DNA from 2 places in the Paenibacillus sp. A14 genome. Region 1 is predicted to be linked to the other one. Evidence: riboswitches for the same ligand, from Rfam matches in the RefSeq annotation. Region 1 holds a riboswitch; the other holds the start of a gene.

Region 1 (11,465 bases):
CCGCCTTTATGCAGTGGAGGAACGAATCGGACGAGTTGTTGAGCGATTTGTGCGCCCGTTTTTTGAACCGTAAATTGTATAAATATGTAGAAGTGGAGTCGCTGGACCTGGAAACGATTGACGAAATTCGCGCTGCCTTCGGAAGAGTCGGGCTTCATCCGGAATATGACCTGGAAATTGATTTTCCGACCGATCTGCCTTATGATGTGTTTCGTCCGAACGGCGAATTTCGCGATAAACAGATCCTGTTATTGGACCGGCAGGACCAACTGAAGGAAATTTCCGAGGTATCGGATATTGTGCGTTCCATTAGCGGTCTGCACCGGGGCAAGTATCATTTGTACTACCCGGAGAATAAATTGAGACCGGTTATGGACCGGCTGCCGCGGCATATCGCGGAATATTTTGAACAGGGAACGTAGGAGGGACAACCCATGGAACTATTTGATACACATACGCATATGGATGCGCCCCAATTTGACGAAGATCGTCATGAAGCGATTGAACGCGCTTTGGCGCAAGGCGTGACGCGGATGATCAACATCGGTTTTAACCGCGATACGATTCCGACGACGATGAAGCTGGCGGAGACCTATGACTTCATTTATGCGGCGGTAGGCTGGCATCCGCAGGACGCCATTACGATGAAAGAAGAGGATCTCGACTGGATTGCAGAATTATGCAAACATGAAAAGGTTGTCGCTATCGGGGAAATCGGCCTGGATTACTATTGGGATACGTCTCCGAAAGAGGTTCAGCACGAGGTATTCCGCAAGCAAATCCGGCTGGCCAGAGAGCTGGGAATGCCGATTTCCATACATAACCGGGATGCCCACGAAGACGTTGTTCGGATTCTGCGCGAGGAGCGGGCGAACGAGATCGGCGGGGTCATGCATTCCTATTCGGGCAGCTGGGAAATTGCCAAAATGTGTCTGGATTTGGGATTTCATTTGTCGTTTGGCGGACCGATTACGTTTAAAAATGCAAAGCAGCCCAAAGAGGTGTTGGCGAAGACGCCTTTGGACCGATTGCTGATCGAGACAGATTCCCCATATCTTACTCCACATCCATTTCGTGGAAAAAGAAACGAGACGGGTCACGTCCGATTGGTCGCCGAGGCCGCTGCCGAGTTAAAGGGGATCTCGGTGGAGGAAATTGCCGTTATTACGACCCAAAATGCGCTGGAACGATTTGGTATCCCGAGTAATCGGGAGAAAAACCGATGAAAAAAAGAGCATTTCGGAAAGATTAATGCTTTTTAACCAACTCCAGTGAGTATATTACATTTTTTTAACCAATTATTAAAATAAACGTTGTTGATTCGTCCTTTACAACATGCATCGAAACAGGATAGAATCTTTTCAGTAATCGATTTGGGGTCGTTAACATGCCGTTGACGATTCCGTTATATGGTTCCATGAACCAGTCTCGCTGAGTCTCCGAACATGGAGAACGGGGGAACCGACTACAGTGCCGAAGGGATATCCATCCGGACTGTAATTGATTTCTTTATCGGGTCTTTGGGGTGAATTCAAGGTCATTGCGCCGTGAGCGAATGACGGAGAAAGGGCGGCTCTCTGCGTCCTAACCCGACAGCTAACCTCGTAAGCGTACTAAGAGAGGGCAAACTCGTGCATCCTATTACACCCAGACATTCGGAAGCCACGAAAGAGAGCCTCTTACTCTTTCTAAGGCTTCTTTTGTTTTGAATAAACGTAATAGGGTCATCATACTGTGTTAAACAGGAGGTGACTTGATGCCGGGTAGACTGGAACGGGATGCGGAATGCGGCTTTCATTAGGCATTTCGTAAAAATGAAATGTAGTCACGTCATATGTAACACGATTCGACCTAGACGGCGGGACTATGAAGGAGGACGGAAGAAATGGGCATTTTCCGCAATGAGGAATCCCATGAATCGCGCTCATCCAGCATGTCTTACGCAATGCGGTGGAAACAAGAACATCTACGTCAGATTTCGGTCGTCGGAATTTTGTCCATCGCGGTAGTTCTCATCATCCTGATTTGGTTTTACAGCCAAAGCAACAAAAAAGTATACTTGGTTGTTGACGGGCAGAGTCAGCAGATCGAAACCCGGAAATCGCTGGTCAATCAAGTGCTGGAAGAGCAGTCCATCGTTTTGAAGCCGGAGGATAACGTATCTCATTCCCTGGCCAGTTCGATTCAAGACGGGGACCGGATTGTCATCCATCGCGCCGTGCCGGTCAAGGTAAGCGTGGATGGAACGACAAAGACCCATTTCACGACACAGGATAGTGTCCGGAAAGCAATCGAGGAACTTGGCGTCACTTTGGGGCAGGAAGATAAAGTTACACCGGCCTTGGACAGCAAAGTCTCGGCGAACTTGAACATCAAGGTCGTCCGCGTTACCAGACATAAAATACAGACTACGCAAAACGTTCCTTTCACCGTGGTGAAAACCTCCGACAAGAATCTGCTCAAAGGAACGACAAAGGTGATGTTCCCCGGGAGCGAAGGCGTTGTAGTCCATAACATCGAAAAAGTGTATGAAGACGGAAAGTTCGTGTCCAAACACTGGCTCGGCAAAGAGGTCAAAAAGGCAGCTTCGCCGAAAGTCGTTGCCGTGGGCACGAAGAAACCGACAGCAGTCGCATCCGCCAGCATTTCCCGCAGCGCCAACGCGGTTAATATCAGCGGCCTTACGACGAAAGGCGGCGTCTCTTTTAAATATAAAAAAGTGCTCAAAAACGTGACTCTTACGGCCTACTCCGCCGAGGAGGACGGCATCGGCACGCGCACGGCTTCCGGTACCCGGGTAGCGGAGGGAAGAACGATCGCGGTCGACAAGGATGTCGTTCCTTTGGGATGGTGGGTTTATATCGAAGGGGTCGGTTTCCGCAAGGCTGAGGATACCGGCGGAGCCATCAAAGGCCACAAAATGGATGTGTATTACGATTCCTTGAAATCGGCGAAGAATTTTGGACGCAAAAAAGGCCGGACCGTTTACGTCATCGGACCGACCAAACCGGAATTGAACTGACCGGAGCGTTTACTTTGCCTTGGGAATGGGATAATATTAGGATGATGAATAAGACGCGGATAAGAAGAGGAGAAATCCTCTTCTTTTTGTTATTGTGATGATGGAAGCTATCAGCGGTCTTTAAACCAAAACGAAAGAGGTAAGTGCGGGGATGATCAAGGAGGTCATTGTGGTCGAGGGCCGGGACGATACGGTCGCCGTCAAGCGGGCGGTGGAGGCCGACACGATTGAGACGGGAGGGTCGGCCATTAATGAGGCGACCCTACGCAAAATTGAGTTGGCTATGGAACGCCGGGGGGTCATTATTTTCACCGACCCGGATCATGCGGGGGAGCGGATCCGCAAAATCGTGGCGAAGCGGGTACCCGGCTGCAAGCATGCTTTCCTTCGGGAAGCGGACGCGACGAAGGCCGGCGACATCGGTGTGGAGAACGCCTCGCCGGAAGCCATTCGCGAGGCGTTGGAGCGAGTCCGCACCGAGGCCCCTCCGGAAGAAGAGGCGGCTCCCGCTCAGATCGACTGGGAGGATCTGATGGCGGCCGGGTTGATCGTTCATCCGCGGGCGGCCGAGCGTCGGCGTTTTATGGGTGAACGGCTGGGAATAGGATATTGCAACGGGAAGCAGTTTTATAAACGGCTCGCCATCTTCCGGATCAGCCGCGAAGAGTTTGCGGGCGCGCTGGCCCAATTGGAGACGAAAGAGGCGAAGAACGAATGACGATGAGAGACGAAGTGGCAACACCGCGCCGAACGAAGGAAATTATTCAGCGGCATGGTTTTTCATTCAAAAAAAGCTTGGGTCAAAACTTTTTGATCGATCAGAATATCCTCGGCAAAATCGTCGGCGCCGCCGAATTGGACAAGTCCAAAGGGGCGCTGGAGATCGGGCCGGGGATCGGCGCTTTGACGGAGAAGCTGGCGCAGCAGGCGGGGCGGGTTGCCGCCGTTGAGATCGATCAGCGGCTTTTGCCGATTCTGGAAGAAGTCCTGGAGCCCTACCCTCAGGTTCATGTGATCCATGGTGATGTGCTTAAGCTTGATCTTCATGCGTTATTTGCGAGCGAATTCAAAGAATGCGAGAAAGTCAGCGTGGTGGCCAACCTGCCATATTACGTGACAACGCCGATTTTGATGAAGCTGCTGGAGGCCGGCCTTCCCCTGGAGAACATCGTGGTGATGATTCAAAAGGAAGTGGCCGAACGGATGGCGGCCGGACCCGGCGGCAAGGAATACGGCAGCCTCAGCATCGCCGTGCAGTATTACAGCGAGCCGGAGCTGGTATGCATCGTGCCGCACAGCGTATTTATTCCGCAGCCGAACGTGGAATCGGCGGTGATCCGGCTGAAGGTCCGCAGCGCGCCGCCGGTGGCCGTGACGGAAGAGGCGTTCTTCTTTGAGGTAGTTCAGGCCGCCTTTGCGCAGCGCCGCAAGACGATCTCCAACAACCTCAAGAGCCGCTTCTTTCCGGGCGAGGGACGGGAGCGCCTGGAGTCTTTGCTGGCTGAGGCCGGTATCGAGCCGGCGCGCCGGGCCGAAACGCTCAGCCTGGAGGAGTTCGCGAAGCTGAGCAATACCCTGCATGCGGCGGGAATCGGCGGTTCAAAGCTGTAACCAATCCCTCTTTTCGCCCATACGATGGGGTAGAGGTGATGGAGTTGACGAATTTGGGAGACTTGGTCGTCCGCAAATCGTACGGTGGAGATATTACGTTCCGCGTCGAGCGTTTTGTGAGGGAGCAGGCCATTATCAAAGGAACGGAGTTTCGGCTGCTAGCCGATGCGCCGATATCGGATTTGGTGGTCGTGAACGCGGATATGCCGGGAGAAAAAACGAAGCGTGCCCGGATCAAGGCAACCGAATCTCTGCAGCGGCTGCAAAAAGATCGGCTGGACCTGACCGAGCGAAATCGGTCGTCTTTGGGCCGCGATTTTATTCCGCAGGGGGAACCGTCGTTTTTTGAGGTACCGGGTAAGGTCCTGCATTTGGACGGGGATGAGGGGTACCTGAAAAAGAGCCTGAGCCTGTACGAAAAGCTCCGTGTACCGGCACACGGCTATTACGTTACGGAATCGGCGATGGCTGGAGCGCTGTACCGCCTGCTGCCGAACATCCAGCCCGATATTTTGGTGGTGACCGGACATGACGGGGTATTAAAGAACCGCCCGACGGCGGACTTGTATAATTTATCCAGCTACAAGAACTCGAAGCATTTCGTCGAGGCGATTGCGGCGGCCCGCCAGTATGAACGCAATTTCGATGCGCTGACCATTGTCGCGGGCGCCTGCCAATCGCATTTCGAAGCGCTGCTGCAGGCGGGGGCGAATTTTGCCAGCTCGCCTTCCCGGGTATTGATACACGCCCTGGACCCCGTTTATATTGCGGCTAAAGCCTCATTGACCTCGATCCGCGACACGATCCATATTACCGATGTGTTGACGCATACGATCAGCGGCACTCAGGGAGTCGGCGGTATCGAAACCCGGGGCAGCTACCGGATCGGATTGCCGAAACTCAAAGATTTATCCGCGTTAAAGGTCATTCCCTCGATGTAAAATCGAGGGATTCAAGAGGTTGCGGACAGCCTCCAAAAAAAATCGTTGACAACGCTTTTTTACTGCTGATATAATTATTTATTTCGATTTGACAAGTGACTCCTTTTCATGTATAATTGATACAGAAGGAAGGTGGTCACAGGCAATGGCTAAAAATGCGCTGTCAGAAATCAAACACAGTCTCGAAGCTCACGTAGGGCAGAGAATTACGCTGCGGGCAAACGGAGGTCGCCGAAAGACCGTCGAACGCACCGGCGTATTGGAGGAAACCTATCCTTCGGTCTTTATCGTGAAGCTGGATGAAGAACAACAGACTTTTAAGCGTGTGTCTTACAGTTATGCCGATATACTTACCGAATCCGTTGAAGTCATGGTTTGTGACGATAACAATGAAATGCGGCTGTCGTATATTAAACCGTGAACATCATGATGATTGCAGCAAACGGCCTTGGCGTCCGAAGGGATGCGGGGCCGGTTTTTGTTTTCGCCCGCAAGGAGAGACCGTGCACCCAGCGCGGACACGCGGGCGAATGAAAGCGAAGCCCGGAACGCATACTACGAGTGTTCTTGATCCATGACTTTCTAAGGAGGAATGGCCCATGTCGCGCAGAAGACGTAGCTTCATGTCCGAGGATTTGAAAGTCGAGTTGGCGAAGGATCTCGGGTTCTATGATACCGTCCGCAAGGAAGGCTGGGGCGGAATCCGGGCCAAGGACGCCGGAAACATGGTGAAGAGAGCCATCGAGCTTGCGGAGCGGGCCGCTGCCAAGCAGCCCTAATTCGGCCGCGCATAACAGGTCTCCCCTTGGGAGGCCTGTTGTTTTTATCGGGGGATCAAGTAAGATTGAGGAAAGCCGGAGTTTGAAGATATCGCATCTGTCTCCCGTGCATAGACGAAGAACCGAGTTTTTCTTATAATATGTAAGTCCGATGGGACGCGTTGAAAGCGGATTCCATTAGCGATACAATTAACGGATTATCGAAGGTGGGTGAGCGTCTTGAAAATTTATGAGAAAGCCCCGGCAAAAATAAATCTGATGCTTGATGTTCTACATAAAAGACCGGATGGCTATCATGAAGTGGAAATGATCATGACGATGGTGGATCTGGCCGACCGGCTGGAAATGAGCGCTCTCCCGCGGGATACGATTATTATCTCGAGTCAGGCCGGTTATATTCCGCTTGATGAGAAGAATCTGGCTTTTCAGGCCGCCAAGCTGATTAAAGAGCGTTACGACGTCCGAAGCGGCGTATATATACATTTGGATAAGAAGATTCCGGTAGCGGCAGGACTGGCCGGAGGAAGCAGCGATGCGGCCGCGACCCTTCGGGGATTGAATCGGCTGTGGAAACTGGGTATTCCGGATGAGGAATTGATGGAGCTCGGGGCAGAGCTTGGCTCGGACGTCCCGTTTTGCGTAACGGGGGGAACGGCCTTGGCGACGGGACGCGGCGAGAAATTGACCCCGCTGGCCAATCCTCCTCAATGCTGGGTCATTCTTGCCAAGCTGCCGATCAATGTGTCCACGGCGGAAATCTACGGGCGGCTGAGAAGCGATCAAATTCGCGTTCATCCATCCGCCGGCCGGATGCGGGATGCGATCGAGCGGGGGTCTTTTGCCGGTGTCTGCGGCGAGCTGGGCAATGTGCTCGAAGAGGTGACGCTCCGGCTCTACCCGGAGGTGGCCCATTTAAAAGACACGATGATCCGCCTGGGCGCCGACGGGGTGTTGATGTCCGGCAGCGGGCCGACGGTATTCGGGCTCGTATCCAAGGAGTCCAAGGTGCCGAGAATCTATAACGGTCTGCGCGGATTCTGCAAAGAAGTATACGCCGTACGATTATTAACTTGAATAGAACCGTACAAAAGTGATATATTTTCTATAAAATATTCGGATTTAGCGAGGGGTCCTTCGTGAAAAAATTAAAAAGAAGCGCTCGATTGGTGGAGATGACGCAGTATCTGTTAACCCGTCCGCATCAGCTGATTCCGCTCACAACGTTCGCGCAGCGGTATGGAGCCGCCAAATCCTCGATCAGTGAGGACTTGGCGATCATTAAAGAGGTATTCGAGGATGAAGGGAACGGAGAACTTCAAACCTTGGCAGGCGCGGCCGGCGGCGTGAAATACATTCCGAAGATGGGGCGGGAACAGGCGCTTCAATTCATAAATCAACTGTGCGAGAAGCTGTCGGAGCCGGACCGGATTTTACCCGGCGGATATTTGTACATGTCCGATCTGCTGGGACAGCCCGCATTTATGAACGAGGCGGGCAAACTGTTCGCGACGGCTTTTGCGGGACGGGCGATCGACTGCGTGATGACCGTAGAGACGAAGGGCATCCCTCTGGCCTACGCGACAGGTGCCGAACTGAACCTGCCGGTCGTCCTCGTTCGCAGAGACCATCAGGTGACGGAAGGGTCGGCCGTAAGCATCAATTACGTATCCGGTTCCCACAAGAGTCTGCATACGATGTCCTTGTCCCGCAGAGCGCTTAAGGAGAAATCCAGAGTTCTGATCGTGGATGATTTCATGAAAGCCGGCGGAACGATTCAGGGGATGGTGGATTTGTTGGCCGAGTTTGATGCCGAGGTAGCCGGGGTCGGTGTTTTGGTAGAATCGGGCGAAGTGGAGTCGGAACAACGGCTGTTGGAAGATTATGTTTCCGTTGCGACTTTACGGGCGGTCGATGCCAAAGGCAAGGAAATTTCCGTGGCGCCGGGGAACTATTTTACCGGCAAGCAACGATAGATGCATTTTGTCGATATTCTGTAAAACATCCGGAGTTTACGACGAATCGTGTCGAAATCTCCTAATGTTCAAAAAAATTCCTGATTTTAGGGCATTTTATTCGGTGAAAAAAAAGGATTTCCGTAAGCTATGTGGAATATTACACCAAGTCTCTGATGGAAAAAGGTGGTGAACACATATGCAAATTACGGATGTAAGACTCCGCCGAGTCAGCTCTGAAGGCAGGATGAAAGCTATCGCATCCATTACCATCGATAACGAGTTTGTGGTTCATGACATTCGCGTCATCGACGGAAACAATGGAATGTTTGTAGCTATGCCAAGCAAGCGTACTCCTGACGGGGAATTCCGGGACATTGCGCATCCGATCTCTTCGGGTACACGCGAGAAGATCCAAGCCGCAGTCCTGGCTGAGTACGAACGTGCTGCCGAGCAAGAAGAAGTGATTGAAGAAGGGGCTTAAGTCTCAGTTTTGTCTCAACCAATTGGGGTTCGAGAAAAGGGAGCCATGTAACATGGCTCTCTTTTCTTTTTGTCCCAAATGAGATATATTCAGTAATGAGTTTAAGAGAAGGAGGCCGGGGCCTTGAAAAGATTTGCGATTGTTCTTGCTGCAGGACAGGGGAAACGCATGAAGTCCAAGCTATATAAGGTACTCCACCCTGTATGCGGCAAACCGATGGTCGGGCATGTCCTGGACACGGTTAAGAAAGTCCAATGTGAGCGCAGTATCGTGGTGGTAGGCCACGGTGCCGAAGCGGTCAAGTCTTATCTGGGAACGAAAGCCGAGTATGTGCTGCAAGCGCAGCAGCTGGGAACTGGCCACGCCGTAAAGCAAGCCGGAACGTTATTGGGTCAGGAAGAGGGCACGACGATCGTCATTTGTGGGGACACCCCGCTTGTGACGGAGGAAACTTTGCAAGCGATGCTGGAGCTCCATGAGCGCCAGGGAGCGGCCGCTACCGTGTTGACGGCTAGCATGGACCGTCCTCAAGGCTATGGCAGAATCATTCGCGACAGCGTCAAAGGTTCCGTCGCCCGGATTGTGGAGCAGAAAGACTGCTCGCCGGAAGAGGATGCCGTCAAGGAAATCAACACCGGCACTTATTGTTTTGATAACGCGAAATTATTTGCTGCGCTGGAGAAAGTAACGAACAGCAATGCACAACAAGAATATTATTTGACAGATGTCATCGGCATTTTGGTCGGAGAGGGCGAAGTCGTCGAAGGCTATATGACCGAAGACTTTGCGGAATCGATCGGAGTCAACGACCGTTTGGCGTTGTCCGAGGCGGAAGGCTACATGCGGGAGCGGATCAACCGTAAGCATATGCTGAACGGGGTTACGATGATCGACCCAAGCTCGACCTATATCGGGGCCGACGTGGTCATCGGGGCGGACACGGTAATTTATCCGGGCTGCCATATCTCCGGAGCCACCGTGATCGGGGAGAACTGCATCATCGGACCGGCGGCGGAAATTGAAGAGAGCCGTATTCAGGATGGCGCGAAGGTTAAACAGTCCGTTCTTTGTCAGGCTGAAGTCGGCAAAGAAACGACGGTCGGACCGTTCGCTTATTTGCGTCCTGGGGCCAAATTGGGCGAGCACGTGAAGGTGGGCGATTTTGTGGAAATCAAAAACGCTACGTTGGATGACGGCTCCAAGGTTTCGCACTTGAGTTATATTGGCGATGCCAAGGTTGGGAAGAATGTAAATATCGGATGCGGCGCGATTACCGTCAACTATGATGGGTATAATAAATCCATTACCGAGATTGAGGATGAAGCGTTCATCGGCAGCAATGTCAATTTGATCGCTCCGGTGAAGGTCGGTAAAGGGGCTTATGTCGTTGCGGGTTCTACGATAACGCATTCGGTATCGGACAATGACGTGGCGATTGCCCGCAACCGTCAGGAGAATAAACCGGGCTATGCCGAGAAGCTCCGTGCACGGGCCAAGGCCAAAAAGTTGAAGGAACAGGGATCATTAGTTGATTAAGATTTTTTCTCGGTAGGAATACGATTTATATTTGAATCTTACTTGCGGAATCAGGATGCAGTGCCATTTCAATGACGGATAGTTGATCTATCTACACAGCACGGAGGGTAATAAAATTTATGACTTATTGTGATTCTAAACTGAAGATCTTCACCTGTAACTCCAATCCCAAGCTGGCTCATCAAATTGCCGATTACATTGGAATTCCGATGGGAGACTCGGAGACGACGAGCTTCAGTGATGGCGAAATTCAAGTCAAGCTGTCCGAAAGCGTCCGCGGCTGCCATGTTTATGTGGTACAGTCCACCTGCGCTCCGGTCAACGATAATCTGATGGAGCTGCTGGTGATGGTGGATGCTCTGAAACGGGCCTCGGCCAAGAGCATCAACGTGGTCATTCCTTACTACGGGTATGCCCGTCAGGACCGGAAGGCCCGCTCCCGCGATCCGATTACGGCCAAGCTGGTTGCGAATCTGATCGAGAAAGCCGGCGCGCATCGCGTGATTACCATGGACCTGCACGCTATGCAGATCCAGGGCTTCTTCGATATTCCGGTGGATCATATGCTGGGCGTGCCGATTCTGGCTCAATATTTCCGCTCGAAGCATATCCAGAATCCGGTCGTTGTGTCTCCGGACCACGGCGGTGTCGTTCGCGCCCGTAAACTTGCGGATTTCCTCAACGCTCCGCTTGCGATTATCGACAAACGCCGCCCTGAACCCAACGTCAGCGAAGTCATGAACATCATCGGGAATATCGAAGGCAAAACGGCGATCCTCGTGGACGATATCATCGATACGGCCGGAACCATCGTCCTGGGCGCGAATGCGCTTAAGGAGGGCGGGGTTGAGGAAGTTTACGCCTGCTGTACGCACCCTGTGCTGTCGGGCCCGGCGATGGAGCGTCTTGAAAACTCTCCGCTGAAGGAAGTTATTGTTACGGATACTATTCCGATTACGCATCCGAATCCGACCAGCAAGCTGAAGGTCTTGTCTGTAGCTCCGTTAATGGGCGAAGCGATTATTCGCGTCCATGAGGAACTGTCGATCAGCAAGCTGTTCGAGATCGAATAGAAAGTCGAGTCCTACTGCATACAAGGGGTTGCATCTTCCGTTCTGGAGGTGCAGCCCTTTCTGTACT
Region 2 (11,465 bases), on a different contig from region 1:
TTTTCAGTTTTGGGCCATGGGCCCGATTTTAGATAGAAAAACTCCATCTATTTCGTGGCCCAACCGCTGATATCCCCTGGTTATAGGCGAATTAGCGGGAGTTTTTCCGGCTAATTTGCCTCTGCAGCCGCATAAGCATCCAAATAACGGGAGGAATTCCCGTTATTCTGGCTGCCTCGCTCCCTCAGGCGATAGCGCCTCTGTCCAGTCTATGAAATGATGTCCTCCCCGCCAGATTTAGCCAAAAAGAAAGCATGCCCGTCTGCCGGGGTGCAGGAGGGGATTTTTCCGCGTTTTTTGTAAAGTTTTAACGATTCGGGTCGCCCCGATTTGTGATAGAATAGAAAAAGTCTCAAAGTACGAGAAATGGGAAGGAGCGATGAAGCCGTGCGCATGAACAACATGCTGCATTTTACCGAAAATCACCGATACTGCGTTTACCGTGACTTCTCACTCAGTCCCGTGGATGATAAAATGCTCGGATTGATTTATCAGCCGATGGTCGGTGCGCTGGCCATCGCGTTTTACCGGCTGCTGGCGGAACAGGTTCCGATCGATCAAGTGGGGTACTCGGCCGTGGAGCAGCAGAGGGGCCTTTTTTTGACGATGGGCCTGGAACCCGGCGATAAAGGTCGCGCGTGTTTAATCGAGCAGGCTTCCAAGCTGGAAGCGGTGGGATTGCTGCAAACGAGCCGTCTGTACATACCGGACAGCGACGATTATTTGTATGAATACGAACTTCAGGCGCCGCTGTCCCCGGCCGAATTTTTTCGAACCCAGCATCTGACGCTGCTGCTGCGCGACAAAATCGGCAAGTTTGCGGTCTTATCGCTGCGTGAGCGCTTCTTCCGGATGGAGCCCGGCGACATGTACGGCCTGAATTACAATAAAGAAAATATCTCCGTTCCGTTCTATGAAATTTTCGAACTGAACGCGCATTCGATAGATTATGAGTTGGAGCAGGCGATCGCGGAAACGTCCATCGCGAGACAGCCCGGACTCAAGGCCGTCGAGGAAGAGGCGGCGATCAATTACGCCGACATCATCCTCCGCTTCCCGCGGGAATCCGTAAACCGCGCCTACGTGGAGAAGCTTCGCTTCGATCCCGAGGGCATGGGCATCGTCAATTACGTGGCCCGCAAATACGACCTCAGCGTGCAGGACCTGTCCCGCCTGCTGGATGAAGACGGGGTATTCGATCCTGTGGCCGGCAATTTGCTGCTGGATGAGCTGCAGCACAAGGCCAACTTGCATTTCCGGCAGGGCAAACGCCGCCGGGAGGAACGGGAGGTTGCCTTCGCCAAGGTCGTGACCTTGCGCGGCGAAGATTCAAGGGGAGCCGAAGCGGCGCACGCGCAGGAGGAAGTCGCCGTGCAGATGGAGTTCTATGTGGAAGTTCCGCCGCAGTTTCAGAGCAAATGCGATGTGCATCAGTATAATATGATGCTGAGGAACGAGCCTTACACCCGTTTGCTGAAAACTTTTTTCCCGGGCGCGGTGCCCGATAACCTACTCGATATTTTCGAGAAAATCGATTTGAACTACAAGCTGCCGGGCGAAGTCATCAATGTGCTGATTCATTATCTGATGGCCTTGCTGACTTCGGGGGGCGAACAGCGGATCAACCGCAATTTTGTCGATGCCATCGCTTCGAACATGCTGTTGAAACAGATCAACACCTATGAGAAGGCGGTGCAGTATATTCGCGACCAGGCAAAGGTGAAGGATAAAGTCGCCGCCTCATCCAACGCTACCGCCGGAGGCCGGGGAAGGACTTATGGCAGCCGCGGAGCGAAGCCGAAGCCGGAAATTCCGATCGTCCAGAGTACGGGGGCGGAGCAGGCCGTTTCGGAAGAGGAATTTGCCGAACTGCTGAAAATGGCCGAACAAATGAAAGCGAGCAAGAAGAAAGGGTAATCACGCCAAGTCGCTGGTACCCCATCAGACAACCTTGATAACATAGAATTCCTGCATATATGCATGTTTTTTTCTTGTTCGGAACAAAAATTTGAGAATTCCTGCAATTCTGCAGGAATTTTCGATGAAACCGGCTCGTTTCTCTAAAATCGCAATAGAAATTCCTGCAGATTCTGCATCTTTTTTCGCATCCCCTCGTGAATTGGCGTAAATACCTGCAGATTTGCATCTTTTGGAGTTGGAAAGATGGGGAGTGTTGGAATTGCACTAGGGACCTTGATAGCCCATGGGCCTAATACGATTTGGATGTCTGTGGGCGTGAGACTGCGTACTTATCAAGAATCTCACTCCAAATCATAGTTGAAGCAGCGTATTCTCATTTTCTCCTACTACGATGTCTGATGAGGTACGAGACTCCCCCTTTATTAACCTTTATGGCGCGGAGGCTGTAGGTAATTAAACTCACGAAAGGAAGAAGGTGAACAACCATGGAGTCCCTCGGGGAATTGCTGTCGCAAATCAAAAGTCCGCAGCTGCGGCGCCGGTCGGAGGAATTAAACGCAAGGATGCTGAACGAGCCTTTAGTCCGTGATTTATGCATCCGCCACCCCGAGCTGCAGGAAGAGCAGCTGATTCGCGGGATGGCCAAGCTGTACCAATATGTGAACGACAGCCGGCGTTGTGCGAATTGTCCCGGGCTGGAGCGCTGCCCGAACGATTTTCCCGGGCATTTTACCAAATTAACCGTTGAGCAAATCGGAACCGGGCCCCAATTGGTGGATCATCAGGTTCCCTGTCCCAAACAGTTGCGCCATGAGCATGAAATCTCCGTCAAGAAACGGATTCGCAGTTTTTATGTCGATGAAAGAGCCCTGCAGCTAGGCTATGACGAAGTGGAGATTATGGCCAAGGATAGCATGAGGGCTCCGGCCGTGAGCCAGATTTTCAAGTATATCAACGAGACGAAAGAATCGGGTTTAAAGACGCGGGGCTTGTATCTGGAAGGTCATTTCGGCACGGGGAAAACCTTTCTGATGTGTTATTTGCTGCATGAATTGGCGAAGGAAGGCTATTCCGGAGTGATCGTCTATATGCCCGAGTTCGTGGAGGACCTGAAGTCCATGCTGCAGGACAGCCAAAAGCTGAAAGAGACGACCGAGGTTATGAAGCAGGCGGATCTGCTGATTTTCGACGATATCGGCGCGGAGAATCTGAATCCTTGGGTGCGGGACCATGTGATGGGCTCGATTTTGAATTATCGGATGAACCGTAAGCCTACTTTTTATACATCGAACTATTCCTTAAACGTACTTGAGAAACACCTCAGCTTTACCAGCAAGGACGGCGAGGAGCTGCACAAGGGGCAGCGGCTGATGGACCGGATCGCCCCGTTTGTGGATGTCGTCACCGTCAGAGGGACGAATAAACGCGGACGCGATTAAAGGAATAACGAAGAGCCGGGCTCTCCCGCTGAAGGAGAGCCCGGCTCTTTTTGCATCTTTTGCGCCTTAGCCGGCAATAAATTTCACGATGACCATACCGAAGAACACAACGGCCATAAACGTGAGCATTCCGAAGAAACCGTTCATCAAATCGAAGAGATCGTTACGGGGTTCTTCATTGATATGCTCCCGGGGATCGTTCACATGCGTATTTGCATCCATGGCGACGCGGCCTCCTCGCAAAATAAACTCGTTGTCAATAATAAACATCATAGACAATTCGTTTTTGGGTTATTATTAGTATAACCAATCGCTTTGAAATTTGTAAAGAAGGCGTCTTCATTACGATTTTTCTTTTACTAAAAAAATGTGGTATAATTGTCAACACGCACGCCTGCTTAGATGGTAGTGCTCTTTAATGCTAATCATTCCAGAGAATATGTTCGGAAAACCGTGGTGACTTCCGGGCACAAATATAAGGAGGAGATTGCAAATGGCAATTGTTAATGTATCCGATCAAACATTCAATAACGAAGTCGAAGGGCAAGGCATCGTATTGGTGGATTTCTGGGCTCCTTGGTGCGGTCCCTGCAAAATGATCGCTCCGATTCTGGAGGAGTTGGACGGTGAAATCGGCGATTCCGTGAAGATCGCCAAGGTCAATGTGGACGATAATCCCGAGTCCGCTTCCCGTTTCGGCGTAATGAGCATTCCTACCTTGATTCTGTTCAAGGACGGTCAACCCGTGGACAAAGTCGTGGGCTTGAATCCGAAGGATAAGCTGAAGAGTCTGATCGCCAAACATCAATAAGGTCAAGAAGAATGCATCCTTGAACGCTTGGTCTGCGCCTCCGGCATGTCCCGGGGGCGCTTTCTGCGTAAAAGTAGGCAATTTGTTCCATGTGGGGGAGGAGGCTTTAAAGCATGGATTCCGTATCGAATGAAGCTCCGGAGCAGGAGAAGGAGCGGGAACAGGACAAGGAGAAGGCGATGGAGAACATCCGCCATAAGCTCGCTCTGCTGCCGGATTTGCCCGGCTGTTACCTGATGAAGAACAAAGACGGGAAGATTATCTATGTCGGCAAGGCGAAGGTGCTGAAGAACCGGGTGCGTTCCTATTTTACCGGGAGTCATGACGGCAAGACCCAGCGTCTGGTTTCCGAAATCCGGGATTTCGAATATATCGTGACCGGCAGCAACATGGAAGCGCTCATTCTGGAGTGCAACCTGATCAAAACCCATTATCCGCGTTATAACGTATTGCTAAAAGACGACAAGACGTTTCCTTATATCAAAATAACGAATGAAACCCATCCGCGCCTGGAAGTCACCCGCCGGGTGGTTAAAGATAAAGCCAAGTACTTCGGACCGTATCCGAACGCCTATGCGGCCCAACAGACCAAGAAGCTGCTTGACCGGATGTATCCGCTGCGCAAATGCAATGTGATGCCGAAGGAAGTCTGTCTGTACTACCATATGGGCCAGTGTTTAGCGCCCTGCGAAAAAGAAGTCCCGCCATCGGAATATGAGAAGATGACGCAGGAGATCCATTCTTTCTTGAGCGGCGGTCATGAGGAAATCCGTAAAGACTTGGAGCGGAAAATGCATGAAGCCGCTGAAGAGCTGTATTTTGAGCGTGCCAAAGAATTAAGGGATCAAATCCAGAATATCGACGCGCTGATGGAAAAACAGAAGATCACCACGGCCGACGCCAAGGACCGCGACGTGTTCGGCTATGCGGTGGACAAAGGCTGGATGTGCGTACAGATTCTTTATATGCGCCAGGGAAAAATGATCGAGCGCCATGCCTCGGTATTTCCTTTTTACGGGGAGGCGTACAGCGATTTTCTGTCCTACGTGACGCAGTATTACAGCGACAACCCGGCGCTGCCCAAGGAAATCCTGCTTCCGGACAAGGCGGAGTCCGCGGACGCCGCTGAGGAAAGCGGGACGCGGCGGAACGCCTCGGATGGTGGCGAAGGCGGAGGTGGCGCGGAAACGCTGTTGGACGCGGACAGCGGTGCTACGGCGCTGCAGGAGTGGCTCGGCGTGAAGACGCTTGTTCCGCAGCGTGGTCTCAAGCGGCAGATGGTGACGATGGCCGAGGAGAATGCGCGCGTGGCGCTGGCAGAGAAGTTCCGCCTGATCGAGCGGGACGAAGAGCGGACGATGGGCGCGGCCATGAACCTGGGCCAGGCCATCGGCCTGGAGCAATTGTCGCGGATCGAGGCGTTCGACAACTCGAATATCCAGGGGACCAATCCGGTATCCGCGATGGTTGTCTTTATCGACGGGAAACCGGCCAAAAAGGAATACCGGAAATACAAAATCCGGACCGTTCAGGGTCCGGACGATTACGAAACGATGCGCGAGGTCATTCGCCGCAGATACGAGCGTGTTCTGAAGGAGAACCTGCCCCAGCCGGACCTGATCATCGTGGACGGCGGCAGAGGGCAGATTTCCGCGGCGATCGACGTGCTGGAGAACGAGCTCGGCCTGTTTATTCCGGTGGGCGGTCTGGTCAAGGACGCCAAGCACCGGACGGCCCAGCTCATGGTGGGGGAACCGCCCGAGCCGGTGCACCTGCCGCGCGACAGCCAGGAGTTCTATCTGCTGCAGCGGATTCAGGATGAGGTCCACCGCTTCGCGATCTCATTTCACCGGGAGCAGCGCGGCAAATCGATGGTCGTTTCGAAGCTGGATGCCATTCCCGGCATCGGGGAGAAGCGGCGGAAAGCGCTGTTGAAGCATTTCGGCTCGCTCAAAAAAATAAAAGAGGCCTCCGTCGAAGACTTCCGGCCCCTTTCCATCGGCGATAAGCTCGCCAACCAAATCATTCAAGCCCTGCGGGAGGAGGAGTCGCTATAGCTTATAGCGGCTCCTCTTTTTGTGCCCCGGAAGCGGAAGGCCGCTCTTTGCCCGAAGGGTTGAACAAATAAATCACATAAGCCACGATGGCCGGGAGAACAATAAAGAACAGGCCGGACACCATGTTGAGGGTTCCGCCCATGAACATGACGCTGAGCGACATCAGAATGCTGTCGAAGATAACATGGGCGAACATGACGGCGATAAAGCCGTATCTCAGGAAAATATAACTGAACAGCAAGCCGATGAACAGCAGCTCGATCGGCCGGGAAATCACCGGATAGATCGGATACAGCGTGTGGCCGAAGGCCCAGATCAGCGTGGTGATGATGCTGGCGGCCAGCGTGCTGCGGAACATTTTTTTCAGCATCGGTATTCCGAACAGCCGGTAGACGGCCTCTTCCCCAATTCCAGCTACCCAGGCCAGCAGCGGGAGGAGTGCCGGATAGAGCATATTATAAGGCGACTGGGTGGCATCGGTCGTGGACCATGTATGAATCGTGCGTTCAAGAATGAAGAAGATGACCGATTGCACGCCGAGCAGGATCAACGCCCAGGCATAGCCGTCCGCCATGGATGACAGCACATGCCGCCCATATCCGCGTTCTTTGGCCCGGGCCCACAGGTTGATTCCCTGCTTGCGCCAGAGTCCGTCACCGCCGACGAGAGAGAAGTAGATCGACGCGGCCAGAATCAGCGTGACGAGCCCTTGAACAACGAGTCCGAATATCAGGAGCGCACCGTCAACGCCTTCCGATTCCAGGAACGGCAGCATATTCAAAGCCGAGCCCATCGAGATCAGAAAATAGACAGAAGCGAGCACGATCCCGCGTTTGAATGAAGTATAGGCTCGCGTTAGGGCGCTGTATACAATGGCAAGAATTCCGAGTACGAACGTGAACAAGGCATAGCCCGCATAAGTTAGCCAATTGGCGATGGTCGTCTGCCGTTTCACATAGTTGGTATGGTTTTGCGGTACCTCAAAATAGCTGGTGATTTCCGCAACTTGCCGATCTTTAAAGCTGATATCCATTTGGGCCCGGGCGTCGCCGATTTTGTAATCGTTAAATGTTAACCGGAGCCCGGAGGCGGTTTCGTCTACCGCAGGAGCGCCTTGCTCGCCGTACCCGAGCGCCTTCAGATAGGGCTGGGCCAGCTCGACTTTTTCGTCCAGGCCAAGCAAGAGTCCCTCGCTGCTTTCCAGCTCATTTGGCGGGGCGAGGAAGTCGGTTTTCGGAATCTTTTTAAATCCGACCGCCTTTCCCGTCGTCATATGTATGTCGATAGTAACCCCGTCCCACCCTTCGTCGGACAGGCCGAAATAAACGCGGAACACATCATAAGGAAACTGCTTGTCATATTTCTCCAGGTAATCCTTCATTAACTTCTCTTTGGTCAAATAACCGTAAACTTCGGCCCGGGTCTGATAAGTGACGATGACTTCTTCTCCGGGAGAAACCCCGAGTTCGTCCTGCGCAAACTTAAGGGCGGCCGCTTTGGCCTGGTCCTTGGTGAGCACCTGCGCCGATTGTTCCAGCTGCAGGGTTTCGGAGGCCGTTGAAGGGTAGATTTGGAGAAGAACAAACAAAATCAATCCCAGGGCGGCAAGCCCCCACAAGGTTCCGTTCTTCATCCGGCGCCGCGGTTTTAGGTCGGAATACATGTCAAAACTCCTTTTTGATTTTTTGGAATCCGTATGATTTTGACAAATCGATGTCACAGTAAAAGATAACACAGGGGGCGGCGCTTCGCCATAGATGGAGGAGAAAATGTGAAAATGCGCAATAACGTTGGGAAAGCAAAGCATGGCTTAGATAAAGGGATACCATAAAGCTTGTTTCCTCCCTTTTCGGCGTTTATCGCATAATTTCATCGAAATATCACTTTGTAGTGCGGCCGAATAAGGCTTATAATCCTTTTGACGAAAATGCAATGAAAATAATGAAACTTCATAAATTGGCCGAATTTCTTTTGAAAACGGGGGAACCGATCTTTAGGGGTGAATTTCGCTTCCGGCAAGCATTCTCGCTTGTTGCGACGGCGAATAGGGCAGACCTAGCAAGCCCGAATCCGTCAGCTAACCTCGTAGGCCTTTGCTGCAGGGACCAATCAAAAGGCATTGGATTTCCAGTGCTTTTTTTTCTTTTGTACTTTTTTGTCCAATATACAAAATGAGGTGAACCGCCTTGCTTTCCAAATGGTTTAAATTCTCCCCGCCGCAGGTTCTGGTGCTGGGATTCGCGGCCATTATCCTGCTCGGGTCTTTTCTGCTGATGCTTCCGGTTTCCAGTACAACCGGAGAATCGCTTCCCTGGATCGATGCGCTGTTTACCGCGACCTCGGCAACTTGTGTAACCGGACTTGTGGTGGTGGATACGGGCACTTATTTTTCCACGTTCGGACAGGTAGTCATTATGTTGCTGATTCAGGTCGGGGGCCTGGGGTTTATGACGATGGCCACGCTGTTCTCTCTCGTGTTGAAGCGGAAAATCTCGCTAAAGGACCGTCTGTTGCTTCAGGAGGCGATGAACCAGAATACGATGGAGGGCATCGTCCGGCTGATTCGCAAAGTCCTGCTTTACTCGCTGATCATTGAGTCCGGCGCCGCTCTTGTGTTTGCGATTCGCTGGTCCTTCGATATGCCGCTCGGCCGGGCGATTTATTACGGGATTTTTCACGGCGTCTCCATGTTCAACAATGCCGGATTTGATCTGTTCGGGGAATACCGGAGCCTGACCCAATATGTTAGCGACCCGGTCGTCAACTTCGTCGCGATGTTTCTTATCGTGTCGGGGGGAATCGGGTTTATCGTTGTATCGGATTTGATCGAGTTCCGGAAGCGCCGCAAGTTCTCGCTGCATACCAAAGTGGTGCTTTCGATGACCACCGCTTTGATTTTGGTGGGGGCTCTGGTGATATTCATTTTTGAATTTACCAACCCCAAGACGCTTGAGCCGCTGGGATGGGACGGGAAGTTTTTGGCTTCCTTCTTCCAGTCGGTGACGCCGAGAACGGCGGGAGCCAATACGCTGGATATCGGGGCGCTGCGGCAGGCCACCCAGTTTTTTATCATTATTCTGATGTTTATCGGCGCCTCGCCCAGCTCGACGGGGGGCGGCATCAAGACGACGACATTCACGATTCTTGTGGGTGCCGTGATTTCCATGATCCGGGGGCGGTCGGATCTCGTGCTGTTCCGGTACCGGCTGGCCCAAGAGCGTATTTTCAAGGCGGTTACGATCACTATGCTGGCGCTTTTTCTCGTCGTCGCTGTGGCGATGGTGCTGTCCACGACGGAGGACGCCAGCTTTCTGAGCATCCTGTTTGAAGCGACTTCCGCGTTCGGAACGGTCGGCTTGACGATGGGACTGACCGGCAAACTGACCGTCATGGGGAAAATCATTATCAGCTTTACCATGTTCGCCGGGCGGCTCGGGCCGCTCACCCTGGCTTATGCGCTGGGACCACAGCAGGGTAAAGAATTATACAGGCATCCTGAGGGCAAAATGATTATCGGATAAGGGGAAAAGGACAAGATGAAGACACAGCAGTTTGTCGTGATCGGATTGGGGCGCTTCGGTTCCAGTCTGGCACTGGAGCTGATGGAACTCGGTTACGAAGTATTGGGCGTGGACCGCAACGAGGACGTCGTTGAAGAGTGGAGCCATTTGCTCACGCATGCCGTGGTAGCAGACGCGACCGATGAGGAGGTGCTTAAGTCCCTCGGCGTACGGAACTTCGATTGCGGAATTGTCGCCATCGGTAACGACATTCAGATGAGCATTTTGAGCGCGATTCTTCTGAAGGATCTGGGCATCAAGACGGTAGTGGCCAAAGCGATTTCGGTTCTACACGGCCGCGCATTGGAGAAACTGGGGGTTGACCGGGTGATTTTTCCGGAGCGGGACATGGGGATTCGCGTGGCCCATCAGCTTGTGACCCCCAATTTGCTCGATTATCTCGAGTTGTCCAAAGAATTCAGCATCGTGGAGTTGAAGGTGCCAACGTGTCTGAACGGTAAAAATGTGGGCGATTTGAACCCGCGCGCCCGCTTCGGCTGCAGCATCGTGGCGATCCATCGGGAGAATGGCATTATCATCGCCCCGACGGCAATGGATCATTTGGTCGCCGGCGATATTATGGTGATTATCGGCGCCAACAAGAACATCGAGGAATTCGAAGCTATCATAAATGATTAATCTCCCCTTTATTTAAGAAAATAAGGCTATATAAGTTGAACGATTGATTCCGTGTAAAGGGCTCCTTTTACACGCTTGGCCTGCAACTGATGGTTTGGTTCAGATTAACGGGAATTCTTCCCGTTAATTTGGTGCGTATGCGGCGTCAGAGGTGATTTAGCTAGAAAACCTCCCGCTAATCCGTCTGAAATTGTGTATATCGGCAAAAGGGCTGCGAAATAGATGGAGCTTTTCTAGCTAAATTCGATCCAAGAGCCAAGAGCGATACATTAACGGGAGATTTTCCCGGTAATGTTGTAGACTCCGACGGTGGCACTTTATATCTACAATTGTGGATGTTAGCAACATATCGCGAAACCAGTTCACACCCTTGCCCAACGCCAATTTTATAGTTCAACCTAATATAGCGTAAAAAAATTTGGAGTGTGACCTGGCATGGAATCGGCAGCGGCGGAAGCGATCCGGCATTTTCTTATTTTAATTTTATTGGTGATGAGCATCGGAGTGGTATCGGGCAAGCTCGCTTCCCTGTTCAAGCTGCCTGACGTCGCCGTTTTTATCGCGGTAGGCATGTTAATGGGGCCCGGCTTCAAGTTGATTCACGAGTCCGGCGGTTCGCTGATCAACCAGTTGATTCTGACGGTCGGCTCGGCGCTGATTTTGTTTGACGGCGGTCGGAATTTAAATCTGGGCGGGCTGCGGAAGGTCTGGATGACCCTAACTTTGCTCAGTATCCCGGGGGTGCTTATCTCCGTCCTCGTCGTCGGACTGGGCGTTCACTTTCTGTTTGGTGTGGATTGGATCATCGCCTTCTTGGCTGCCGCGGTCATTGCCTCTACTGATCCGGCCTCGATCATCCCCGTGTTCAAGCAGGTGAAGATCAAGGAGCGCGTGCGGGAGACAGTGGAGAGCGAATCGGCTTTCAACGATGCGACGGGTTCGATCGTCACGTTTGCTCTGCTGGCCGCGGCCGGAGGCAGCGGGACTTTGGATTTTGGCGGAATGGCCGGGGATTTTCTGACGACCGCAAGCGGAGGGA

What was found. Region 1 has a riboswitch for cyclic di-AMP ahead of V4U88_RS23025 (3D domain-containing protein). Riboswitches for the same ligand answer to the same signal wherever they lie in the genome.
Region 2: another riboswitch for cyclic di-AMP. It lies ahead of V4U88_RS26135 (TrkH family potassium uptake protein); the one in region 1 lies ahead of V4U88_RS23025 (3D domain-containing protein).

What each region holds. Positions count from the first base shown of each region.
Region 1 is NZ_JBAGJD010000012.1:86,615-98,079, reverse strand. Features, by position in the region: gene V4U88_RS23035 (HD domain-containing protein) at 1-422, shown strand, start outside; gene V4U88_RS23030 (TatD family hydrolase) at 435-1,226, shown strand; cyclic di-AMP (ydaO/yuaA leader) riboswitch at 1,420-1,627, shown strand; gene V4U88_RS23025 (3D domain-containing protein) at 1,886-3,022, shown strand; gene rnmV (ribonuclease M5) at 3,174-3,740, shown strand; gene rsmA (16S rRNA (adenine(1518)-N(6)/adenine(1519)-N(6))-dimethyltransferase RsmA) at 3,737-4,633, shown strand; gene yabG (sporulation peptidase YabG) at 4,672-5,574, shown strand; gene veg (biofilm formation stimulator Veg) at 5,720-5,995, shown strand; gene V4U88_RS23000 (protein sspF) at 6,174-6,353, shown strand; gene ispE (4-(cytidine 5'-diphospho)-2-C-methyl-D-erythritol kinase) at 6,573-7,427, shown strand; gene purR (pur operon repressor) at 7,490-8,326, shown strand; gene spoVG (septation regulator SpoVG) at 8,505-8,789, shown strand; gene glmU (bifunctional UDP-N-acetylglucosamine diphosphorylase/glucosamine-1-phosphate N-acetyltransferase GlmU) at 8,913-10,325, shown strand; gene V4U88_RS22975 (ribose-phosphate diphosphokinase) at 10,445-11,398, shown strand.
Region 2 is NZ_JBAGJD010000022.1:12,032-23,496, reverse strand. Features, by position in the region: gene V4U88_RS26165 (DnaD domain protein) at 388-1,917, shown strand; gene dnaI (primosomal protein DnaI) at 2,406-3,359, shown strand; gene V4U88_RS26155 (YqzM family protein) at 3,426-3,581, opposite strand; gene trxA (thioredoxin) at 3,853-4,170, shown strand; gene uvrC (excinuclease ABC subunit UvrC) at 4,284-6,227, shown strand; gene V4U88_RS26140 (CPBP family intramembrane glutamic endopeptidase) at 6,229-7,890, opposite strand; cyclic di-AMP (ydaO/yuaA leader) riboswitch at 8,176-8,335, shown strand; gene V4U88_RS26135 (TrkH family potassium uptake protein) at 8,414-9,748, shown strand; gene V4U88_RS26130 (potassium channel family protein) at 9,764-10,426, shown strand; gene V4U88_RS26125 (cation:proton antiporter) at 10,862-11,465, shown strand, end outside.